Regions from separate parts of the Paenibacillus sp. P5_B5 genome, predicted to be linked through region 3. Evidence: riboswitches for the same ligand, from Rfam matches in the RefSeq annotation. Region 3 holds a riboswitch; each other region holds the start of a gene.
The links. A riboswitch is a leader RNA that binds a small molecule or an ion and turns the genes downstream of it on or off. The one in region 3 is predicted to bind cobalamin.
Positions count from the first base shown of each region.

Region 1: it holds a riboswitch for cobalamin, as region 3 does, so the genes downstream of both, nrdI (class Ib ribonucleoside-diphosphate reductase assembly flavoprotein NrdI) here and AC1DOK_RS09125 (ABC transporter substrate-binding protein) in region 3, are expected to answer to the same signal.
Region 2: it holds a riboswitch for cobalamin, as region 3 does, so the genes downstream of both, AC1DOK_RS12600 (anaerobic ribonucleoside triphosphate reductase) here and AC1DOK_RS09125 (ABC transporter substrate-binding protein) in region 3, are expected to answer to the same signal.

Region 1 covers NZ_JBFULK010000008.1:87,894-93,018, reverse strand. Annotated here, with positions in the region: gene nrdE (class 1b ribonucleoside-diphosphate reductase subunit alpha) at 1-1,171, opposite strand, end outside; gene nrdI (class Ib ribonucleoside-diphosphate reductase assembly flavoprotein NrdI) at 1,104-1,484, opposite strand; cobalamin riboswitch at 1,655-1,850, opposite strand; gene AC1DOK_RS12630 (ATP-binding cassette domain-containing protein) at 1,959-2,672, opposite strand; gene AC1DOK_RS12625 (VOC family protein) at 2,885-3,760, opposite strand; gene AC1DOK_RS12620 (sodium:solute symporter family protein) at 3,945-5,125, opposite strand, start outside.
Region 2 covers NZ_JBFULK010000008.1:81,257-87,260, reverse strand. Annotated here, with positions in the region: gene AC1DOK_RS12610 (sugar O-acetyltransferase) at 72-638, opposite strand; gene nrdG (anaerobic ribonucleoside-triphosphate reductase activating protein) at 687-1,181, opposite strand; gene AC1DOK_RS12600 (anaerobic ribonucleoside triphosphate reductase) at 1,178-3,445, opposite strand; cobalamin riboswitch at 3,664-3,883, opposite strand; gene AC1DOK_RS12595 (amidohydrolase family protein) at 3,946-4,815, opposite strand; gene AC1DOK_RS12590 (ATP synthase beta subunit C-terminal domain-containing protein) at 4,837-5,886, opposite strand.
Region 3 covers NZ_JBFULK010000005.1:283,996-295,928, forward strand. Annotated here, with positions in the region: gene AC1DOK_RS09105 (sensor domain-containing protein) at 1-768, shown strand, start outside; gene AC1DOK_RS09110 (Lrp/AsnC family transcriptional regulator) at 936-1,427, shown strand; gene AC1DOK_RS09115 (aminotransferase class I/II-fold pyridoxal phosphate-dependent enzyme) at 1,441-2,634, shown strand; gene AC1DOK_RS09120 (aspartyl-phosphate phosphatase Spo0E family protein) at 2,710-2,973, shown strand; cobalamin riboswitch at 3,367-3,661, shown strand; gene AC1DOK_RS09125 (ABC transporter substrate-binding protein) at 3,827-4,837, shown strand; gene AC1DOK_RS09130 (FecCD family ABC transporter permease) at 4,841-5,878, shown strand; gene AC1DOK_RS09135 (ABC transporter ATP-binding protein) at 5,948-6,739, shown strand; gene cobT (nicotinate-nucleotide--dimethylbenzimidazole phosphoribosyltransferase) at 6,811-7,866, shown strand; gene AC1DOK_RS09145 (bifunctional adenosylcobinamide kinase/adenosylcobinamide-phosphate guanylyltransferase) at 8,013-8,675, shown strand; gene cbiB (adenosylcobinamide-phosphate synthase CbiB) at 8,675-9,670, shown strand; gene cobS (adenosylcobinamide-GDP ribazoletransferase) at 9,646-10,467, shown strand; gene cobD (threonine-phosphate decarboxylase CobD) at 10,819-11,933, shown strand, end outside.

The DNA.
Region 1 (5,125 bases), on a different contig from region 3:
GGTTAGAGAATTTGACACGACCGAGTTCTTTTAACGCATGATATTCGTTCGTATTGTCTACAAACATGATGTATGGGTAACCAGACTCCATCTGGGTCTGAGCTATTTTCAAAATTAGGTCTCTTGCAACTAGCTTCTTCTTACGAACATTCGGATTGTTCACAAGCTCATCATACATTTCCGAAATATCCATATCATCCAAATGCTTACCGTATTCTTTATAAACAGTCAGCGGATAGAATAAGTACATATCCTTATCTTTCTCAACTAATTCAAAGAATTTATTCGGAGCAACAACGCCAAGTGAAAGTGTCTTGATCCTAGTTTTCTCATCACTATTAATCTTCTTGGTATCTAGGAACTCTTGAATATCTGCATGGAAAATGTTCAGATAAACAACGCCGCTACCATCTCTTTGACCTAATTGATTCGCATATGAGAATGCATCTTCAAATAGCTTCATAACTGGCAATACGCCACTTGCTTTGCCATCTAAGCCTTTAATTTGTTCATCAGCGGCACGAATTTTGCTTAAATTCAGGCTGACACCGCCGCCTATTTTACTAAGCTGTAAAGCAGAATTAATAGCAAAACCAATCGAATTCATAGAATCGTTAACTTCTAGTAGGAAACAGCTAACGAGCTCGCCGCGTCTTTTCTTCCCTGCATTCAGGAACGTAGGTGTCGCTGGCTGATACTCTTGCGAAATCAGGATATCTGCATATTTCATTGCTTTATCCATATCGCCTTTACCTAGGAATAAAGAGACTACTGCAATACGATCTTCATATCTCTCTAATACCTTCGTGCCATCATCAGTCAACATTGCGTAATTATTGTAGAACTTAAATGCGCTCATGAAGGATGGGAATCTGAATTTCTTCGCATACAAATACTCATATAATTTCTTAATATCTGCAAAAGCATATTGATCAAACACGGCTTTCTCATAATATTGATGCTCTAGTAAATAGCCAATTTTCTCCTCTAAATTATGAAAGAAAACTGTATTTTGATTTACATAGTCTACAAAATAACTTCTTGCTGCTTCCCGGTCCTTATCAAACTGAAAGCTACCATTCTTTTGTACCATAATTTCATTATTAAGCTGTATCCATTTTGCGATTTGCGTAGACAAATTGACTAACCTCCTGTTTAAATTGCATGACATCTTTGTTAGTTCCACTTAGCTCGAACTTCATCAGTAACGGGACTCCATACATATCTGCTATATGGTCACCCGCAAGTCCATATCTGGCCCCCCAATTCATATTGCCACTCGAAACTACGCCTTGAAGCAAATGTCCATTGGCTGCTAAGAAATTGAGTGTTGCTTGTGGGGCTTGTCCGAAACCTGTTGTATATGTAACTAGAATAAAGGGTTGATCAACTACGCAATCCGCTGTGATCTGAAGACATTCCATATCAAGCTTCTGAACGAATCGCTTAACGTTTCCTGTTTTTGAATCGAATGCAATTAGCATGTTGTCACTCCTTGGCTTACACATCTGCTCTACTATCTAACGCTTGACACACGTCAAAAACCCATCTCCGAAAGAGATGGGATAATTACCAAAAACGACGCACATAAACAAGCGCAGGAAACAGAACTTACCTGTCATAGCGTCGTTTCAACTTCTTATCCCCCGAAGACATGAAACCAAGAGAATAGGCAGGTCTACTGGCTTGTGCTTCATCTTAAACGAACCCTTCCCATATAAGTCGCCATAATAACGTGCTTATACAGTGGCATGTTCATTTCATCAGCACTTACAGTTGCGGGGACAGCTCTGGATTCTCACCAAATTCCCTATTAGTTCGTTACGACACCTAATTCTCTTATTATTCAATTAGTCTATATCTAGTGGTCATTCCCGATACACAATACTAGATATCGCGTTATTTAGTAGCATAACCATTATTTCGACGAAATGCAAGTGTTTTTCTCATATAAGAATTTATATAAGTTGATCTTTTTCTCGCTGGGTTAGACGTCTTCCACTTACATTAACTGCGATCTTCCCGTCTGCTATGCCAAGAATGCGTGTAGCATATTTTTCGGCAAGTTCGATTTGTGGTAAAGCACAAATAACAGTAATATTTTGTGTCTCGCATAATTTCTTCAAATCCTCAAGTACACGTTTGGCAGATTCAGGCTCTAGTCCCTTAACCGGATCATCAGCAACTAACACTTTAGCTCCCTGAACAAGAGCTTTGGCCATCGCAACACGTTGTTGCTCCCCACCACTAAGCTTTTCAAGCTTCATATGTGCTTTTTTCTGCAAACCTACTTTTTCGAGCATATCAATGGCATCGAACTTCTCTTCTACACCTAACAGCTTCCATAATGGAGTCATTAAGAAACGTCCACTTATCACATTCTTAAGTGCCGTACGACTCTTGTTCAAATGTGGTTTTTCTTCTAAGAAGGCCCATTCACGGCGCATTTTGAGCTTGACCTTCCATGATGTTCGATCGACATTATTCCCATTATAAATTAATTCGCCTTCATCCCAGTTCTCACGTAGTGCTAAACAACGGAAAAGCGTGCTCTTACCACTTCCACTTGAACCGAGCACAACGATGAAATCACCAGCATAGGCTGAAAAATCAACACCTGACAAAACATTGGTATTTCCGAACTTTTTCGCTAAACCTTTAACAATAATCATCTGTCGTCGAAATCTCCTTTTATGGCTCTGACCCGATAGTTGATAGATGCATTATTTCTGCATACATTCAATTATATAATAAAATTGGATGAAAGGCTTATTTCTTTTGAAATGAATTAATTTCATAATACCTTTAGCTGCTTCAATCGGGAGTATATATAGATCAAAACGGTTTAATTTGTCTATATATAGTTTCAATTTATCCATTTAGATCAGTTATGAAATTGATTCACTAGTAAGATATTATTATTGGAATAATCCTGAACTAGAATATCTCCATCTTGCTTTGTAAGCGGAATATGTGCATCTTGAAGATTCTGCAGGATACGATCAAGCTCACCTTGATTCGGAATCACAATTGTATAGTATTTAAGACCTACCGCATTGTCAGGCGCAGGAGGTGCTCCAACACCTGCCCATGTGTTCATTCCAATATGGTGATGATAACCACCTGCTGAAATGAATAGCGCACTTGGCATTTGAGCAACTACATCAAAACCAAGCATTTGGCAATAAAATTGATGCTCCCTTGTCAAATCAGCTACATGCAGATGAACGTGTCCGATCGTTGTACCTTCTGCAAGTCCACTCCAGACATGTCCATGTCCTTCATCATATAGACTTTGCATATCAACTGGATCAGTTGCCATCTTAATGTGTTTATTATGATCGAGCTCCCAAGTCTCACGCGGGCGATCCGCATAAATCTCGATTCCAATTTTATCAGGATCGTTCAAATAGAGGGCTTCACTAACCAAGTGGTCCCCTTGTCCTATTTCAATTTGGTGTTTCAGTAAATTACGTAGAGATAAGCTTAAATCTAATCTGCTAGGCACTAGAATTGCAAAGTGATATAGTCCTGTAGTTCTTCTTCTCCCTGTCATCGCAACTGCATTTGGAATTTCTTCTAGTACCAGAATAGCATTCTTACCGTCAACAGACAGTTCTGCTGTTCGATTCACTTGTTTGAGGATTTGGAAGCCAATCACTTCTTTATAGAAGGTAATCGAACGCTCCAAATTGCTAACCTTTAAATGTACTTGCCCAATTTCAATCGCTGGATGTATGGATTGTGTTGTATTCATCATTATTAGAATCACCCTTAATCATTATTTTATATAATAGAGAAATCGTTAGTTACTTTTTGTAAGTAAATATATAATAATTATATCCTTGTGTCAATAGCACACCAAGCCTAATAACCGAGAAGGAACAGGCAGTGTAACCCTGATTCCCCCTCGGCTATCTCAAAATAAGATCAATTGTAATCCTTTAATCCAAAATACTTGTATTAGTGTTGAGCTTGTCTCCGCTTATATCCCTCTGCGTTAACTTCTTCGTAAATGCACTTACAAGAAGCATGATGATGAGGTTAATAACAAGTCCAATAATGCCGATATTTAAGTCTTTAATAACTTGTGGAGCAGAAGGCAGCATTGTTCCCATGGTTTGATTTGTAATGGTCGTATATAACACAACAAGAACGCCTACAATCATTCCCGCGAATGCACCATATATATTTACGTATTTCATATTCATTACACTCATATAAAGCGATGGCGCTAACTGAACAATTAAGCTGTATGCCATAATATTAAGAATAGCTAGGGCTTCCCCACCCGTTATCGTAAAATAGAGACTGATTGCCGAAAGCATCAAAATGATCAGCTTCGAGACAAGAGTTAACTTCTGATCTGTCACTGATGGAACCATTACTTTGTATACATTCTTGGTTAATCCAATTGCTACAGACATTAACATGATGGAAGTCGGAACTAATGCAGTTAACAAGCCTGCTGCGCCAATAAGACCAACTATCCATGGGTCAAAGGTTGCAATGGCTAATTTTAAGAGAGACAGGTCTCCCTCCGCCCCTTGTAAACCAGGAATTTGGACAGTAGCTGCAAATCCAACAAAAAAGACAAATAATAATAAAAGTGTATACAGTGGCAGGCTAATAGTGTTCTTAACAAGAGTCTTTCTGCTATTGGCAGATAAAACAACCATAAATGTCGTTGGCATAATATAAAAACCGATTGCCGATATAAGTACGGTTGAGATAAACCATGAACTACTCAGTCCCTGGTCTGCTAAAGTCAGGAGCTCTGGCTTCACTGTATGGACAGCCTCAAACATGGGCTGTATGCCTCCAAAGTAATGGAAAGGTATGTATAGTCCTAGAAAAACAACCACAATTAAGATCATAAAATCTTTAATAACCGATGTCCAAGCTGATCCATGAATACCCGAGATCATCACATAGATTGTAACCACAATCGTCCCGATACAGCTAGCTACTATTGGAGAAATTGCTCCATAAGATGCTTCTGACACAATAATCCCGAGTCCCCTAAACTGAATAACAATGTAAGGAACGAGAGCTACTGCCCCAAGAATAGCCACAAACACACCCAAAGCGCGACTTTTAAATTTGGATACATAAAAATCAGGCT
Region 2 (6,004 bases), on a different contig from region 3:
AAACCTCTAACCCTTAGTTAGATTAGAGGTTCTTCCGCGATTATTAATGACATTAATTTATAAATTAATCCTCATGCATTCACAGCAATATGTTTAATGATTCGCGCGGGGTTCCCACCCACAACTACGTTATCTGGAACATCCTTGGTTACGACCGACCCCGAGGCAACAACTACATTATGACCTATCGTTACACCTGGATTAATGACCGATCTTCCACCAATCCAGACATTATCTCCAATTGTAATCGGCTTACCAAACTCTAAACCGGTGTTTCTTAAGGTTGGTTCGAGTGGATGTCCAGCGGTATAAATATGGACTCCAGGTGCTAAAAAGCAATTAGCTCCAATTCGGACTTCAGCTACATCCAGAATCACACAATCAAAGTTCGCATAGAAATTATCGCCAATATATATGTTGGAGCCGTAGTCACAACGAAAGCTTGGTTCAATGTATATCCTCTCTCCTATGGAGCCAAATAAGTTATTCAATATATCGCGACGTTCATCTAGTTCAGTCTCTAAAGTCTGATTAAATTGCCGCGTTAATTTTCTGGCATGCTCTCGTTCCTTGACAAGCTGTGGATCAGCACCATCATACAATTCACTATTTAGCATTTTCTCTTTTTCTGTCTTCACGCGGATGCTCCTTAAACTACATAGCTAATTTATTTTATAACATTAGAACTACATCTCAATTACTTCTCCAGCTATTAAACTTGCCTGGACATCAATAATGCGCTGATTACGGCTTCCGCGAAACGCAAGTGTTAAGTCTTGTTGTTCCAGAATAAATTTACCGTCGATTAACACATCGCATAATGTAAGCAGATGGCGCTTTACTGGATCCGACATAATTTCATCGTAAGTAAATCCACTATATGCCCACACCGTATGACTGGGGCAACTAGCTCGGTATTCTTCCACGAAGGGCTGTAGCTTACCTGCAGAAAAGAAAGGATCGCCTCCGCACAAGGTTATCCCATCGAGTAAAGGATTGCTTTGACAATCTGCTATTATTCGCTTCTGCTCATTCTGATCAAATGGCTTACCATGATTGAAATTCCATGTTACCGGATTAAAACAACCAGGGCAATAATGCTTGCATCCACTTATAAAAATGACTGCTCGAATGCCACTTCCCTCATTAATGCTTTCTGGATAGTAGCCGCATATATTCATAGATGCTTAACCCGATCTCGAACTTCAGCTTGTTTTGCTGCATTAAATCTTTCTGTATAAGAACCCGTTAAATAACCAGTTACCCGCCTCAATCGGCTGAAGCTATGATCAGATTCAAGTGCTCCACAGTGCGGACATGAGCTACCAATCACGCCCTCATATCCACATGCTGGGCATCGATCAATCGGATGATTTACAGAAAAGTAGCTAATATCTTTACTTAATGCATATTGGACAATTTTCCGGAACGCCTCCAGATTGTTACGAGCATTACCATCTAATTCGATGTAAGAAATGGCGCCAGCATTACATAACTCATGAAAAGGTGCTTCAAGCTCAATTTTACGTGCAGCAGAGATTGAATGATAAACAGGAATATGGAATGAATTTGTATAATATTCACGATCCGTTACACCTAGTATACAACCAAGCTCATGACTATCCTTCTTTACAAACTTACCTGATAGTCCTTCTGCTGGTGTCGCAAATAAGGTGATATTCAGATCATATTCTTCCGACCATCGATCACAATGATCCCGCATGATTCGGATAAGCTCAACTGCCTTCTCATGAATAGCTGGATCCTCAGCATGATGCTTACCGTACATGGCTTTCATACACTCTGCAAGTCCAATGAACCCAATTGACAATGAACCATGTTTAATTAATTCTCTTACGGAATCTGTCGGCTTCAAGGTCTTCCCTTGCTTCCATACACCCTCCCTCATCATGAAATCAGAAGCTTTGGCCTGCTGCATAGCTTGAATCTCATAACGATGTAATAATCCTTCTAACGCAGCTTCCATCGCTGTGTGAAGTGAAGACATAAATCCAGCTTCATCAGGGGCTAACCGCTCACCCGTAGCTATCCCATTCTCTAACCCTAACCGAACAAGGTTAATGGTGTTAAATGATAAATTTCCTTTTCCAGAAAGATGGTTCCAGCCAAAACGATCGCTAATATTACGTGTGCGACAGCCCATTGTTGCAAACTCTGTATCTGGATTTCCTTCTTGATAGTATTGCAGATTAAATGGCGCATCAATATTGGCGAAATTAGGATATAGACGCTTGGCCGAGCATTCCACAGCCTTGATAAATAAATCATAATTCGGATCTTCCGGATGCTGATTAATCCCCTTCTTACATTTAAAAATTTGTTGAGGAAAAATCGGTGTTTCTCCATTACCAAGTCCTCTAATCGTGGAGTCTAATAATGCATAGATTAAGAGACGCCCTTCTGGTGAAGTGCATGTCCCATAGTTTACGGAGCTAAAAGGAATCTGGCCCCCTGCTCTACTGCTCATTGTATTCAAGTTATGAATCATACTTTCAGCTGATTGATACGTCTCATTTACCGTCTCGTTCATCGCAAAGTCGTAAGTTCTCGGATACTCACTTTGCAGCCACTCATTACCCATGTGAATGTTATCCTCAGCAACTTGCCTATCATCGGTACTGTGGTTATCGGTACTGTGTTTATCGGTACTGTTGCAATCCGTACCACTTAGCCCCTCTTGTAAATAACGCATCCCTTTATTAAAATGCTTGCGAAAGGACTTTGCTACAAATGGTGCCAAGTCATGATCAATCATATTCGCACTCACACCACCGTATTGTGAGTTTTGTTGATTTTGAAAAATAATCGTAACTAGCGCTGCTGCCGTCATAATCGATTGCGGTGGTCTAATCGTACCGTTACTTGTATGAAAGCCTTCACGCAGCAGTTGACCGAACGGAATGAAAATACAATTCGTCGTTCCTAGGATATATTGATCCATGTCATGTATATAGAGATGATTATGATTTATTTCTTCTTGAACTCTAGGCGGGATCGCATAACCGACGTACCATTTTGCAAATTCGGAACCGAATTTAGACATTTTGCCAGAGAATGATTCACCGTTTAGGTTCGCATTTTCTCGTACGAGATCCAAATCGAGAGTGTGAACTATATTTTGCCCAATTTGATATAATTGCGTCCGTTTCAGTCTTTCTTCCGTCCGTTTATGCCGATAGAGCATGTATTTCTTCGCCACATCTTTACGCTTACTAGCCATTAGCTCCTCTTCGACTTTATCTTGGATTTGTTCCACAGACATATCGATAGAACTAGCTTCAGCATAACCCTTAATCGTATTCGCTATGACTGTACATAGCTCTTGATCAAGAGTACCCGTTTCATTCATCGCCTTCTCTATTGCTTTGAAGATCCGTGATTGATCAAATTCAACTCGTGTACCATCTCGTTTAATTACATGCATTAGACAAGCCTACTTTCTGTAAGTTCTTAGATATGACGTAAACATGAATATCAGTTACATAACGATAAGAAAGCTTTGAATGCAATTGTGAATTATCACACTTACTCTTCCACAATAAAAGACATCTCCACTTTTAAGAGTAAAAGTGGAAATGTCTTCAGAATTCATCCTATAAATGATGTCCTCTGACACTTCCCTATCGCTCGTAGGTTACTTAAATAGTGTCGTCAGAATAGGCAGGTTTTCTGGCTAACAGACATGAATGCTAACAACCACTAAAACTGCTATGTCTACAAATAAAACTAATTTGTTCACATATTTAATGGTGTTAATGTTTATGGTCTGCTACAGTGGCGGGACCGCGTCGGTTTAATCCGAACTTCCCTTTTAAGCTTTGACCTCATTGTTGTTCAAAGCACCTATTCCCACAATATATAGTTGATGCGTATAAGATTAAATCAATATATTGAAACTTGTCAATGCTATCCTGCACACTCCGTTTATCCTAATCGTTCCTGCACTTTCGGGAATACGCGAAATGCATTGTTGTAGAACACATCTTCCCAATAGGCTTCCGGAACTAGCTGTTTAACAAAATTAATATATACATCAATTGGCGCAAGCGGCCAATCCGTTCCGAACACGATTTTATCATAACGATCTGCATATACTAGGCCACGACGCAAATGATCCATAAAGAGAGGCTCATTCTGGAATCTGTTGAACACCTGCTGGTTACCCACTTGTAAGCCAGAAATGTCTGCGAATACATTATCATTCTTCGAGACGATTTCGCCGCCCTCCATCACCCATGGATCACCGAGATGACAGATCATAAAATTAATATCGCGATATGCAACTGCCAATTCGTCGACTGCAAGTGGATGTGAATACTTCAACAGTCCACGAGGTGAATAAGTATCGCCGGTATGAATAACGACTGGCATCTTGTACTGCGCAGCTAGCTCGTATACAGGAGAATATATAGGATCATACACATAATAGTGATAATAACCCGCATACAGCTTGATCCCTGCTGTTGACGACCTTTGTAATGCCTTCTCAAGTGCTTGCAGCTGCTTCTCACCTGGATCATTCACGAGCCTATCTGGATTAATACCCACGCACTCAAGTAGAAAGTCCGGCAATACTTCTTCTAAATCAAGTGGCATTGGATTAGGAGAAGCTGAGTCAGGAAAAGCTCCATCCGTCTGCTCCGTTACACCCATACCTATTCCGAGAACAACTCCACTGGCATCAAATTCGCGTTTGAGCCCTTCTGAAGTATAAGTTACATATGATTTCTCATCCGCAGTCTGTTGAAAACTGGCAATACGAGATAAATGAATATGGGCATCAATAATTTTCATCGTCATTCGATCACTCACCTGTTATTTAGTAATAGAACCGATATACATTAATTGTGCAGGTTCTAGCTGATCAACTGCTCCATCTAGTATACCTTGCACACTATCTAATATCTCTTGTAAGGATAACCACTCACCTTGCTTTTTGGTAAAAGGCTCTGCCACATAAAAAGGCTGCGTGAAGTATGCTTCTAGTCTTTCCCCACGTTCATAAACAGCCTTATCCATTTCGGAGAGCTTATCTAGGCCGCGTACTTGAACCAGGGATCTTAGCTCCCGATAACGCCTCATTAATTTGCGTGCACGCTGCTGAATCGTTAAATGAGACGCTTCTAATTGTGCACCTTCGAGTATGACAGAAGTAGAAGTAATTGGATCTATAGCCGGATAAAACTGTCTAGTCGCAAGATCCATATCCAGTTTCCATAAGGTGTCAAGCGGACCATATGGAGCCTGCTCATCGACTGATTCACCTATACAATCAACAAGTGCAATGGTTACGGGTCTTGCACCAGGCTCATTGATTCTTTCGCGCAATGTGTGTAATTCACCCGATAGCACAATCGAACGATCCGCGCCCAAGAAAATATCCTTGTCTTCCCTAATTCGCGAAATTTGCTCGATCACTTCTTCTAGACTCGAACAAACCATACTTGCTTCCTCAACAGCATCACTAATACCAAGTGCTTCAGCTTCAGGAACCCACATGATGGTTTCATACCCACGTTGATTAACTCTGCGGAACAGCTCAGCAAGTAAAACTAGCTGGCCCATTCCTGGACGTGCAACGAAACCCATCGTGCCCCCTCTTACAACAGGTGCGAATAAATCTAACACTTTAATTCCCGTTTCGATCATACCCAAATTACCTCCTCGAATAATTAATTCATCCAAAGTACATCCAGCAATTGAAGCAAGTGTGACCAGAGTTCGAACCTCAGCGCGTCCAACTGGTATTTTACCTGTACACAGATTAGATACTGTAGCTGGACGTAAACCAACATTTTTAGCTGCAGTAGTCAAATTGGGGACACGCCGCCGAAGTAAAGCTACATTGAGCTGTAAATCTTCGATTTGAATAACCTCCTTATAATATAAAATATCTTATTACTCTGAATAGTAAATCAAATTACGCTGTAAAGCAACAATTAATTTTAATTTTCCAATAAATTTATAAAAAGGCTACCATCGT
Region 3 (11,933 bases):
GAAATGCTACAACGAATTCAAATTGAGAATGGTCTTCGCTCCGCTCTTGAGAATGATGAATTTGTTCTGCATTATCAGCCACAATATGATACAAGCAGAACGACAATTCGGGGAATAGAAGTGCTTATTCGCTGGAATAACCCGAAACTTGGATTTATTGCTCCATTAGATTTCATTGGAGTAGCCGAAGAGACGGGATTAATTATACCGATTGGTGAGTGGGTGCTTCGCAAGGCATGCGAGAAGAACAAAGAGTGGCAGGATCTTGGATTCCCCAAAATGATAATCGGTGTTAATATATCGCCCATTCAGCTTAGACAGAAGGATTTTCCTAGTCTATTAAAAAAGATTCTGGAAGAATCTTCACTCGAACCTCAATTTCTCGAACTTGAAATTACGGAGAATGTCATGATCGATTCTCTTGCAACCATTTCAGTGCTGAATGAAATTCGTGATTTAGGTATCAGGATTTCACTTGATGATTTTGGGACTGGATATTCTTCTTTAAATTACTTGAAGATTTTGCCTCTAGACAGTCTGAAAATTGATAAATCGTTCATAGAGGGATTAAACAAGGAATCAATTGAGAAAACAATCGTTGGGTCGATTATCTCTCTTGTTCATAAGTTGAAACTGGATGTTGTTGCTGAAGGTGTAGAAACCAAAGAACAGCTTCAATATTTAGAAGAGTGCGGATCGAACTATGTACAGGGATATTTATTCAGTAGACCTCTTAGCGAACAAGATTTATTGAGATTATTACAATAGGATTAAGGATACCATCAAGAAGTCTAACAGGATGTTATTTCTGTGAGACTTCTTTTCACATGCTTTCGTTACATTTATTGTGGATTTGAATGACGAACCGTTGTATTATGTTATCTAATGATTATTATCTTGACTTGAACGAATAACAATTGACTGGGGGACTTAAGATGGACGCGAGGAAGTTAAAAATTCTTGACCTTCTCAAAGAGGATGCCCGTCGTAGTAGCGATCTGATTGCAACGATGTTAGGCGAGTCAGAAGAGCAGGTAGCACAGACGATCAAAGAGCTTGAAGAAGAGAATGTGATTGTTAAATATGCGACTGTTGTTAATTGGAGTAAGTTTGTTAGTGAAACAGTAACAGCCTTAATTGAAGTACAAATAACTCCAGAACGTGGTCACGGGTTTGATGCGATTGCGGAGCGGATCTATTTATATCCAGAAGTGAAGTCAGTTTATTTAATGTCAGGAGCCTATGATTTACTTGTTGAAATTGAAGGAAAATCCTTGCAGGATGTTGCTTCGTTCGTTTCCAATAAGCTCTCACCTCTTGATCGTGTATTATCGACAAAGACACATTTTATTTTAAAGAAGTATAAGCAGGATGGCATCATCTTCGAAGATCATGAGGATGATCATCGTCTGCCAATCACTCCGTGAAGGATGTTGAATGATGAACATTAACCAGACCGCAAGCAAGCGTCAATCAATGAAAAACTACATATCACCACTCGTTCGTGATATTCCACCGTCAGGTATTCGGAGGTTTTTTGATTTGGCAGCAGGCTCCAAGGATATTATTTCTCTTGGTGTTGGTGAACCGGATTTCGTTACTCCGTGGCATGTTCGCGAAGCTGCTGTATATTCACTCGAACGTGGCAAGACACAATACACACCAAATTCAGGATTGCCAGAACTACGTGAAGCAATTGCCGAGTATTTATATACACAATTCGATCTTAAATATGAACCAACGAACGAAGTTCTCGTAACCGTAGGTGGATCAGAAGCGATTGATCTTGCGCTTCGTACACTGATCCAGCCAGGTGATGAGGTTCTAGTACCTGAGCCATGTTATATTTCTTATTCTCCCATTGTAACGATTAGTGGTGGTAAGTCGGTTGGAATCGAGACATCTGCAGAGGAGAACTTTAAATTGACTCCTGAGAGACTCAAGGCAGCAATTACCCCACGATCCAAGCTATTAATTCTTTGCTATCCAAGTAATCCAACAGGTGGAATAATGACCTATGAGGATTGGGAGCCAATTGCACGGATAGTCGAAGAACATGACTTAATCGTTATATCTGACGAAATATATGCTGAGCTAACGTATGATCAAAAGCATGTCTCTTTTGCTGCTATGCCTGGAATGGCTGATCGTACAATACTAGTTTCTGGTTTTTCTAAAGCATTTGCCATGACTGGGTGGAGAATGGGGTATGCTTGCGGGCATCCCGATTTGATTAGCGAAATGCTCAAAATCCATCAGTACACCGTCATGTGTGCGCCTATTATGGGCCAAATCGCTGCAATTGAAGCACTTAGGAATGGACTTGAAGATAAGGATCGAATGGTGGAAGCTTACAATCAGAGACGCAGACTTGTAGTCAAGGGCTTCCGTGAGATCGGTCTAGAGTGTCACGAGCCGCAAGGTGCATTCTATGCGTTCCCGTCTATCCGGTCTACAGGACTTTCTTCTGATGAGTTTGCTAGGTTATTACTTACAGAGGGGAGAGTTGCTGCAGTCCCAGGTGATGTATTTGGTCTAGGAGGAGAAGGCTTTATTCGCTGTTCGTATGCAACTTCAGTCTCACAGTTAACTGAGGCCTTAGATAGAATTGGAAAAGTAATTGGCAAATTGTGACGAATTTACTATTTTCAAGGCTTAAATAAAATGGTATATTTATACTAAATAAGTCGGAGAGAGGAAGATGGACATATGACCTTTATGGAATATCAGCTTCCACAGGCTTCTAATCAGTGGCTCATCAATGATTCTGTAAGTAAGAAGCGTTGGCTACTTAAGAAGACGATGCACATCTCCTCTCAACGAGATTTAGAAGAACAAATTCACGATTTGCGTTTACGGTTGGAGCGACTAGTTCTTGATGGACAGAAAATGACTTCAGAGCGGGTTATCGAGATTAGTATGGAACTTGATTTGAAGATTGTAGAATATATGAATAGTAAAGAAGAGGGCTGACATGTTGTCAGTCCTTTTATATGTGGGGATGTATCTCCTTCAGGTTTCGTTTATCATTGTACTTGCTTTTGTGCCACGATTGATCGGGTTCCAGCATAGATGCCATATACCATAAACATTTCACAGAATGAATGATGCCCATTTACCAATTGTAAAACGATGGTCTATTTTTTGTAAATGAGATAGTCCGATGAAGATGAACAAATAACCTAGTACATCTGGGAGGAGATCAATAGAAGTAATTAAATAACCGAATATTTAGTTGAATAAATAGGCAGTATGGCCAGTATGTTATGGTTCAATCATAGCATATTTGAAGTGTTCGTCTTGTAATATTAATGAAGTACGCATATAATTTACATGAAGCAAAACGCTTGAACGGCATTATTAACTAAATACCTATAACGGATAGGTGCCTTCGTATATCGTTCATTTGATATGCAAGGTTAAAAGGGAAGCTGGTGAAAATCCAGCACGGTCCCGCCACTGTAACTGGAAGCTAACTTCAGTGATATAGAATTTATAGCTTTTGCATTATAAATTCTATGTATCACCTTAAGAAACGCATCCGTCTTTAAAAGACGGTAAAATCGTTTCTTTTGCTAAGCCACTGTTTGATAACGGGAAGGCGAAGTATAGCGTGTGAATACCAGTAAGTCAGGAAACCTGCCTATCTGTTTAAACAACGAAATCCTTCGAGGAGAGGACTATCGCTAAACACGGAATCCAAGCTTTTGACTTAGCCACTATCTTCCGTATTTATCGTCCCCTCTGTTCTATATGAATGGAGGGGATTTCGTTTGGTACTTCTTAATCAAGCAGTCTTGCTCTAATACATAAGGGGGAAGAAGCGATGAACAAACAAGTGAAAAAAAGCAAGTTATTATTATCGTTATTAACGATGGCATTAGTTATCGTATTAACGGCATGTGGTGGTAAGGAAGCTGCACCTACAACAACGCCAGCAGCTGCAACAGTAGCTCCAACTGCTACACCAGAAGCTAAAACAGAGGCGAAAACACAGTTTCCACTAACAGTTAAGGATGTTACAGGTAAAGAATTTACATTTGATAAGGCACCAGAGCGTATTGTCTCTGTATCGCCAGCTGAGACAGAATCTTTATTCGCGCTTGGTTTAGGGGATAAGATTGTGGGTGTATCTGATTATGATGATTATCCTGAAGCTGCAAAGACAAAGCCTAAGATGGGTAGTATCGTGAAACCAACGGTTGAGGCTCTAATTGCTGCTAAACCAGATATCGTATTTACGGGTGTGTCGATGAAAGAAGCAACTGTTGAAGAGCTTCGCAAAGTCGGTATTCAGATTTTTAAAGTAGAGCCTAAGACATTGGACGATGTTATGAACAACATCTTACTTTATGGTCAAATTACTGATGCTAATGAGCCTGCTAAGCAGATTGTTGCCAAAATGAAACAGGATATTGATAAAGTGCAGAAAGCTGTAAAGGATGTTAAACCAGAAGCTAAAAAGAAAGTGCTTCTTGAGTTCTCACCTGGTTGGACAGTTGGTAAAGGTGAGTTCATGAATGAACTGATCACAATTGCTGGTGGTGTGAACGTTGCAGCTGAGATGGATATCACTGGCTGGGCACAAATGAATGAAGAATTGATCGTGAAGCAAAATCCGCAAGTTATTCTATATGCAAGTGGGATTATCGATGATAAAAGCAAGAAGCCTTTAGAAACACTTATCCGTGAACGCGCTAGCTGGAGTAAGATGGATGCTATTGTAAACAACCAAATTTTTGGGCTTGATGTGAACAGTTTAAGTAGACCAGGTCCACGAGTTACAGATGGACTATTAGAAGTTGCCAAAGCATTGTATCCTGACTTGGTGAAATAGCCTATGAAACGTAAGCTACTACTATGGGGAGGAGCAGGGGTTCTGCTCCTGCTTCTTACTGTTTTTATAGCGATATTTGTTGGAGCAAGCTATGTATCACCTAATCATATTCTCAGAATAATTGGGAGTCATCTTCCGTTTATAGGGGATTGGTTTATGCCTGATTGGGATGCATCTGCTGAGCAAATTATTATGAATGTTCGTATGCCACGTGTGATGCTCGGCATGCTTGTCGGTGCTTCATTAGCATTAGCAGGGGCAGCTTTTCAGGGTGTCCTTCGCAATCCACTTGCCGACCCGTATACGCTAGGAGTAGCGTCTGGATCATCAGTTGGAGCTGCAGTGCTTATCTATTTTGGTCTTGAATATGCATTGTTTGGGCAGTGGACAATTCCGGTTGTAGCTTTTACTACTGGCATCATGACACTGTGGATTGTGTTGAAGCTTGCGCAAGAGAATGGTCAGATAAGGAAGGAAACCTTAATTCTTTCTGGGGTTGTGATGCAAGCCTTCTTTGGAGCAATAGTATCGTTCCTCGTAGCCATGTCCAAACAAACGGTTAATGAAATTATGTTCTGGCTCATGGGATCGCTATCGATGCGTGGATGGGAATATTCACTAGTGATCGGCCCTTATTTATTGATCGGACTCGTTATCCTCATTGGATATGCGAGGGCTTTGAATTTGTTCGCACTTGGCGAAAGACAAGCTGCACATCTTGGAGTTCATGTTGAACGCACGAAGTTGATTGTTCTATGCGTAGCTACTTTGCTTACAGCGGCTGCAGTATCGGTAGCGGGAGTCATTGGATTTGTAGGGCTAATTGTTCCCCATTTACTTCGTCTTATCGTTGGTCCTGATTATCGCTTACTTATCCCACTATCTGCTCTTGGTGGGGGGATCTATGTTCTGTGGGCAGATACTTTGGCTAGAACAGCGCTTGCGCCTACAGAAATACCACTTGGTGTTGTTACCGCTTTTATCGGTGCTCCGTTCTTTGCGTATTTATTACATAAACAGAAGAAAGTATCTCACATGTAAAGAAGAACGTATCAGTAGTTTGAACGCTATATCTTTTCATCTATTCTCGTGAACAAGGAGGCTCGGATCATGATTAAGTTAAATCATATTTCCAAAGCATATGACACTAAAGTTGTCTTGCATGATGTCAATTTAACCGTAGAGCAGGGTGAATTTATTGGCCTCATCGGACCCAACGGAAGTGGGAAATCGACCTTGTTACGGATGATTTCAGGCGTTGAGCATGCGGATAACGGAAGTGTTGAGCTTAGAGGAAAGTCTGTTCGAGATTACCCACGTAAGGTATTAGCTAAATGGCTTGCTGTACTTGAGCAAGATGCGCTTCCAGCGCTTGGATTTACCACAAGAGAAATTGTAGAAATGGGTCGATACCCATTTCAAAGCTGGTTAGGTGATGACTCGAATAATGGTTATCAATTAGTAGATGCCATATTAGAACGGTTGAAGTTGAGTGAAATTGCTGAACGCAGAGTAGATATTTTAAGCGGAGGTCAAAGACAACGTGTCGCACTAGGTAGAGTGATGGCCCAAGAGCCTTTGTTATTACTGCTTGATGAACCGACAACTTACCTCGATATTGCTTATCAAATTCAAATGATGGATTACATCCTCAAATGGCAGGTTGAGTGTGGTCTTACAGTCGTTGCTGTATTACATGATTTGAATTTGGCAGCACAATATTGTACTCGTTTATTAATGATGAGTGACGGGCAGATCGTTGCAGATGGAACACCTGCAGAAATCATTACTACTGATCTAATTAAGCAAGTGTATGGTACTGAACCCATTGTTTTATCTCATCCTGTTAGTGGTGTGCCCCAAATACTACTACAGCCTGAGGGGAGTATATGGACAGTCTAAGAAAATTAACAAAATATCGTAAGCTTATAAGGTAAGGCAAAAATCTATTTTTACGAAAGAGTGTGACTATGATGACAGCATTACACAAGATGATTACTCGTATTGAATCACTTCATAATAGTAAAATAGACGAAGCAGCGCAGTATTTGGATTCTCTAACCAAACCTCCAGGCAGTCTAGGTAAACTAGAGTCAATCGCCAAGCAGGTTGCAGGAATTACAGGAGAGCTTAAACCATCGTTCACGAAAAAGGCAGTCATTGTTATGGCGGCAGATCATGGGGTATGCGAGGAAGGCATTAGTGCATTTCCAGCAGAGGTAACACCTCAGATGGTATTAAACTTCTTAAGCGGTGGTGCAGCAGTTAATGTGCTGGCACGTCATGCAGGTGCTGATGTCGTATGTGTTGATATTGGTGTGAATGCGGAACTAGAGCATCCTAAGCTCATATCACGCAAGGTACGTAAAGGTACAGCTAATATGACTAAAGGTGCTGCAATGAGCTATGATGAAGCCGAACGCGCCATTATGGTAGGTGCTGAACTGGTCAATGAAATGGTACAGCAAGGGGTTACGTTGTTTGCAACTGGTGAAATGGGAATTGGAAATACCACAGCAAGTTCAGCAATATTATGTGCACTTACTGGATTGTCACCTGAAGAAGCGGTCGGACGTGGTACTGGAATTGATGATGCGCGAATGCAGCATAAGCTTAACGTGATTGCTCAGTCACTTGAAGTCAATCAGCCAAATGGGAAAGATCCACTTGATGTACTGGCTAAAGTTGGGGGACTTGAAATCGCAGGATTAGTTGGTGTTATACTGGGCGCAGCAGCCAATCGTTGCCCTGTAGTGATCGATGGATTTATCTCATCGGCGGCTGCATTAATTGCTAGTAAAATGGCTCCTTTATCTGTTGATTATATGATTGGCTCACATTTGTCCATGGAACAAGCACACCGTCGAATGCTAGAAGCAATCAACCTATCTCCGATGCTTCAAATGGATATGAGATTAGGTGAAGGGACCGGTGCTGCATTAGCCTTTACTTTAATCGATGCTGCAGGCAAAATAATGCGTGAAATGGCTACCTTCCAAAGTGCTAGAGTAACGAGTGATCAAGTGTAGAATTTATCAAGTATAGATTTTATGAAGAATAGATCTTTACCTGTAGTCTAGAGAATTAGTAAACAAGCTGTAGAATAAAGCTGTATGATAGAAATAGAGCCTTAAGATAATGTGTACCCAGTAAGCTGTAAGGAGTGTTGATATAAATGGCTATTTTGGTGACAGGGGGAGCGCGCAGCGGCAAAAGTGGGTTTGCCGAGCGGTTAGCAGCTAGGCTAGGAGACTCCGGGCTGTATATTGCTACAGCACAAATTTATGATGAAGAGATGCGCGAACGCGTCTCTTTGCATCAAGAGCAGCGCACCAGCGGCACATTCTCGTGGGTGACACGGGAGGAGCCTTATGAGCTATCCAAGCTGCTGCGCGAGCTTGCCAGTAGCGGGGAATCCTCGGTAGTCGCGACACCGACTATGAATGTGGTGTCCAGCGCTGTTACGGATTCCACTACTGATGCGACATCCGCCAGCGCGGAGCGGGCGGTAGTGTTAGTGGACTGCCTCACCTTGTGGCTGTCCAACCAATTGCTCCGGCATGAGAACGAGCCGGAGGCAGTGGCCCTCGTGACGGCGCAGATCGCGGATTTGGCAGAGGCCGTATCGGCCTATCCATATCCGCTCATCCTCGTCACGAACGAGGTGGGTGACGGCATCGTACCCGTCACCCCACTTGGCCGGCAATTCCGTGATCTTGCCGGTCGCTTAAACCAGACGCTCGCAGCGATATGCTCGCAAGTTTTCCTCGTAACCGCAGGAATTCCGATTGAGCTAAAAAGCATAGCGTACAAGCTGGACGAAAGTGAGCGAAACTAATGCTTTTCTATTCGTTACAAGAAATCATATGGATTGTAATAGCCGCCATTCTCTTAGATTTATGTATCGGCGATCCGAAGTGGCCCACACACCCGGTCATTCTGATCGGTCGCTGGATTAGCTTTCTAGAGAAGCGGCTTTTGACGTCTAATGATATTAAGCGTGCAGAGTTAAGTCCTAACATCAAGCTATGGTGTGGTGCTGTGCTCACTGTTTCCACCACACTACTTAGCTTTGCAATTCTATGGGGAATTATTGCAATCACGACTTGGATACATCCTTGTTTAGGGTATGTAGCAAGTGTATGGTTCATTGCTTCTACAATTGCGATCAAAGGCTTGAAGCAAGCAGCTTATCGTGTTCTTAACCCTATACGTGCAGGTAACATGCAAGATGCACGTAAATATACAGGCTATATTGTAGGTAGAGATACGAAGGAGCTTTCTGAAGCAGAACTGACTCGTGCAGTCGTTGAGACTGTTGCTGAAAATATTGTGGACGCTGTAATTTCACCAATTTTCTATGCTTTGCTTGGTGGAGCTCCATTTGCTATGCTGTATAGAGCATCGAATACATTAGATTCAATGGTTGGCTATCGCAATGAACGTTATTTATTTTTTGGACGAGCATCAGCGAGATGGGATGATGTCATGAACTGGATTCCAGCACGACTGACGGGTCTTTTAATCTTAATTTCCGCTATGTTTGACCATGAATTGTCAGCAAGACGTGGATTTCGCTCGGTCATCACCTTTGCAAGTAAACATCCAAGTCCCAATAGCGGCATACCAGAAGCAGCAGTTGCTGGAGCGCTTGGTATTGAGCTTGGTGGTCGCAATATATATGGTGGTGTTGCTAGTGAACGAGCTAGACTTGGCTATCCACTAAGAGAGAGAAATGCGAATGATATCGTGTCGACAGTTCGAATATTATATCGATCTGCCTTTATTGTGATTGGAGGATTAGCCATATGGGCTCTACTCATAATCGTGTAACAGACTGGCTGTATGGATGTATTGCGGCCTTTCAATTTTTATCGCGGATTCCTATTCCACTGCAAATTAACTATAACAATCAGGTGTTCCAAAGAAGCGTACCTTTCTATCCGATCGTTGGTGGAGTAATTGGGTTATTACTGCTAACTCTAGCCGTTATTGGTCAAATGATTCTGCCTCCAATGCCGGCTTCAGTGCTACTTATTACTTTCTGGATTATCTTGACAGGCGGATTGCACTTAGATGGTCTCATGGATACTGCTGATGGTATTCTCAGTCATCGGGATAGGGAACAAATGCTTGACATCATGAAAGATAGCCGGGTAGGAGCTATGGGTGTCATTGTTTGTGTCCTGTATTTATTCATGAAAACCTCACTTATCTACGTGATTGTGCAGCATGATCTCTCCCAGTTGTTTCTTCCCTTATTGGTGATTCCGATCTGGAGTCGTTGGTTTATGACTGCTGCAATTACCCATTGGCCATATGCAAGACCTGATTCTGGATTAGGTAGTTTTTTTAAGGGGACGTCAGTACGCTATGTAGGATTGGGTGCAATAGTTGGACTTTTACTAAGCCTAGCGGTGCTTGGCGTACCCTATTTACTTGGGAATTCAATCGACTGGATACTGCTGCTATGTGTGATTGGTGGTATGCTAATAATCGGTTGTATGACAGCAGTTTATTTGGCTCGCAAGCTTGGTGGGTTAACAGGAGATACATACGGCGCATTGAATGAGATCCTTGAGTTAACAGGGCTCTTGATTGTAGTTATCTTTTATCATTTAACAGTTTAATTAACTGTGTTAAATATATGGTTGTTATTTTTCATACCTTATAAGTTGCTCTAATACATAATCAGTACATGCTAAAGACAGAATCCAATATTGATCGTAGTAGCGGAGGGGACGGAATTGTCCTGAAGAAGCGAAGCGTTCGCCTACAAGTTTTCCGAAGGAAAACTACTTCGTAAGCGTATGCTTTGACACCGGATTTCTACCGCTCTATGCGGTATATAATCAAGAAATCTGGTGGCAACAGCGATCGTAAGGACAATCCGTCCACGCAGCGGTCATCGATCGGCACACTTGTAACGTTTCTAGCACTGATTATGATTTAGACCTTAAGTTACCCTAGGAGGCACGTTTATGTTAGAACGTTATGGACATGGTGGAGATCTTCGTACAGCTGAGGAATCGTTTGGTTTGAATAAAGAAGAGTTTCTTGATTTCTCTGCCAATATGAATCCGCTTGGGCCACCTGAGGTAATTGAGCACATTATGAAGTCGAAGTGGCATGAAATTAATCGATACCCAGATCCAGCTTCACGCCAGCTTGTCAAAGCGATATCGGAACACTATGAGATTCCAGAAGCGAGCATAATGGTTGGTAATGGCGCAGCAGAGTTAATCGATCTACTTGTACGCCATCTTGTGCCGAACATAACAGGACTTGCACAACCTTGTTTTAGTGAGTATGGGGATGCGGTTCACAATGCAGCAGGAATCGCCTATGATATCCCCTTGTATGAAGAACACAGCTTTGAATTGCAAGAAAGTGATATCGAGCAAGCGATGAATGAAACGAATTTACTTTTCCTCGGGCATCCCAATAATCCAACGGGGAAGCTTATACCACAGTGTATTCTCAATAATATTATAAATCGTAAACATCCTCTCATTTTGGATGAAGCTTTTATGGATTTTATCGCGAATGAAGCGGAGGTTAGCCGTATCCGTCAGGCTGCTGGGGAGCCGAATCTGTATGTGATTCGTTCAATGACCAAATTCTTCTCAATTCCTGGTATAAGGCTCGGGTTTATGGTTGCTCATCCTGATATGATTGCTCAGCTTCGCAAACGGCAAACGCCTTGGAGTGTTAATTTTTTAGCACAGGAAATAGGTAAATCAGTCTTGAATATAGAAGACCCTTGCAATGAGCAATATGCTCAGCGTACGCGAGAGTGGTTAGATGAGGAACGTCCATGGTTAACTAATCAACTTGAGTTACTAGGGCTACAGGTTGTACCAAGTGAAACTAATTTCTTGCTGATCTCATTACCTGAGCAATCTGGCTACGATATTAAACAACTCCAACAGTTATTAGGACGTAAAGGAATACTAGTTAGAGATGCTTCTTTGTTTAAAGGTCTAAATGAGCGATATGGCCGAGTTGCTGTTCGAACTAGATTAGATAACGAGCGTTTAGTTCAAGCGATTCGAGAAGTCATGGCTATCAAAGTTGCTATTAAAGTTAATGTTCA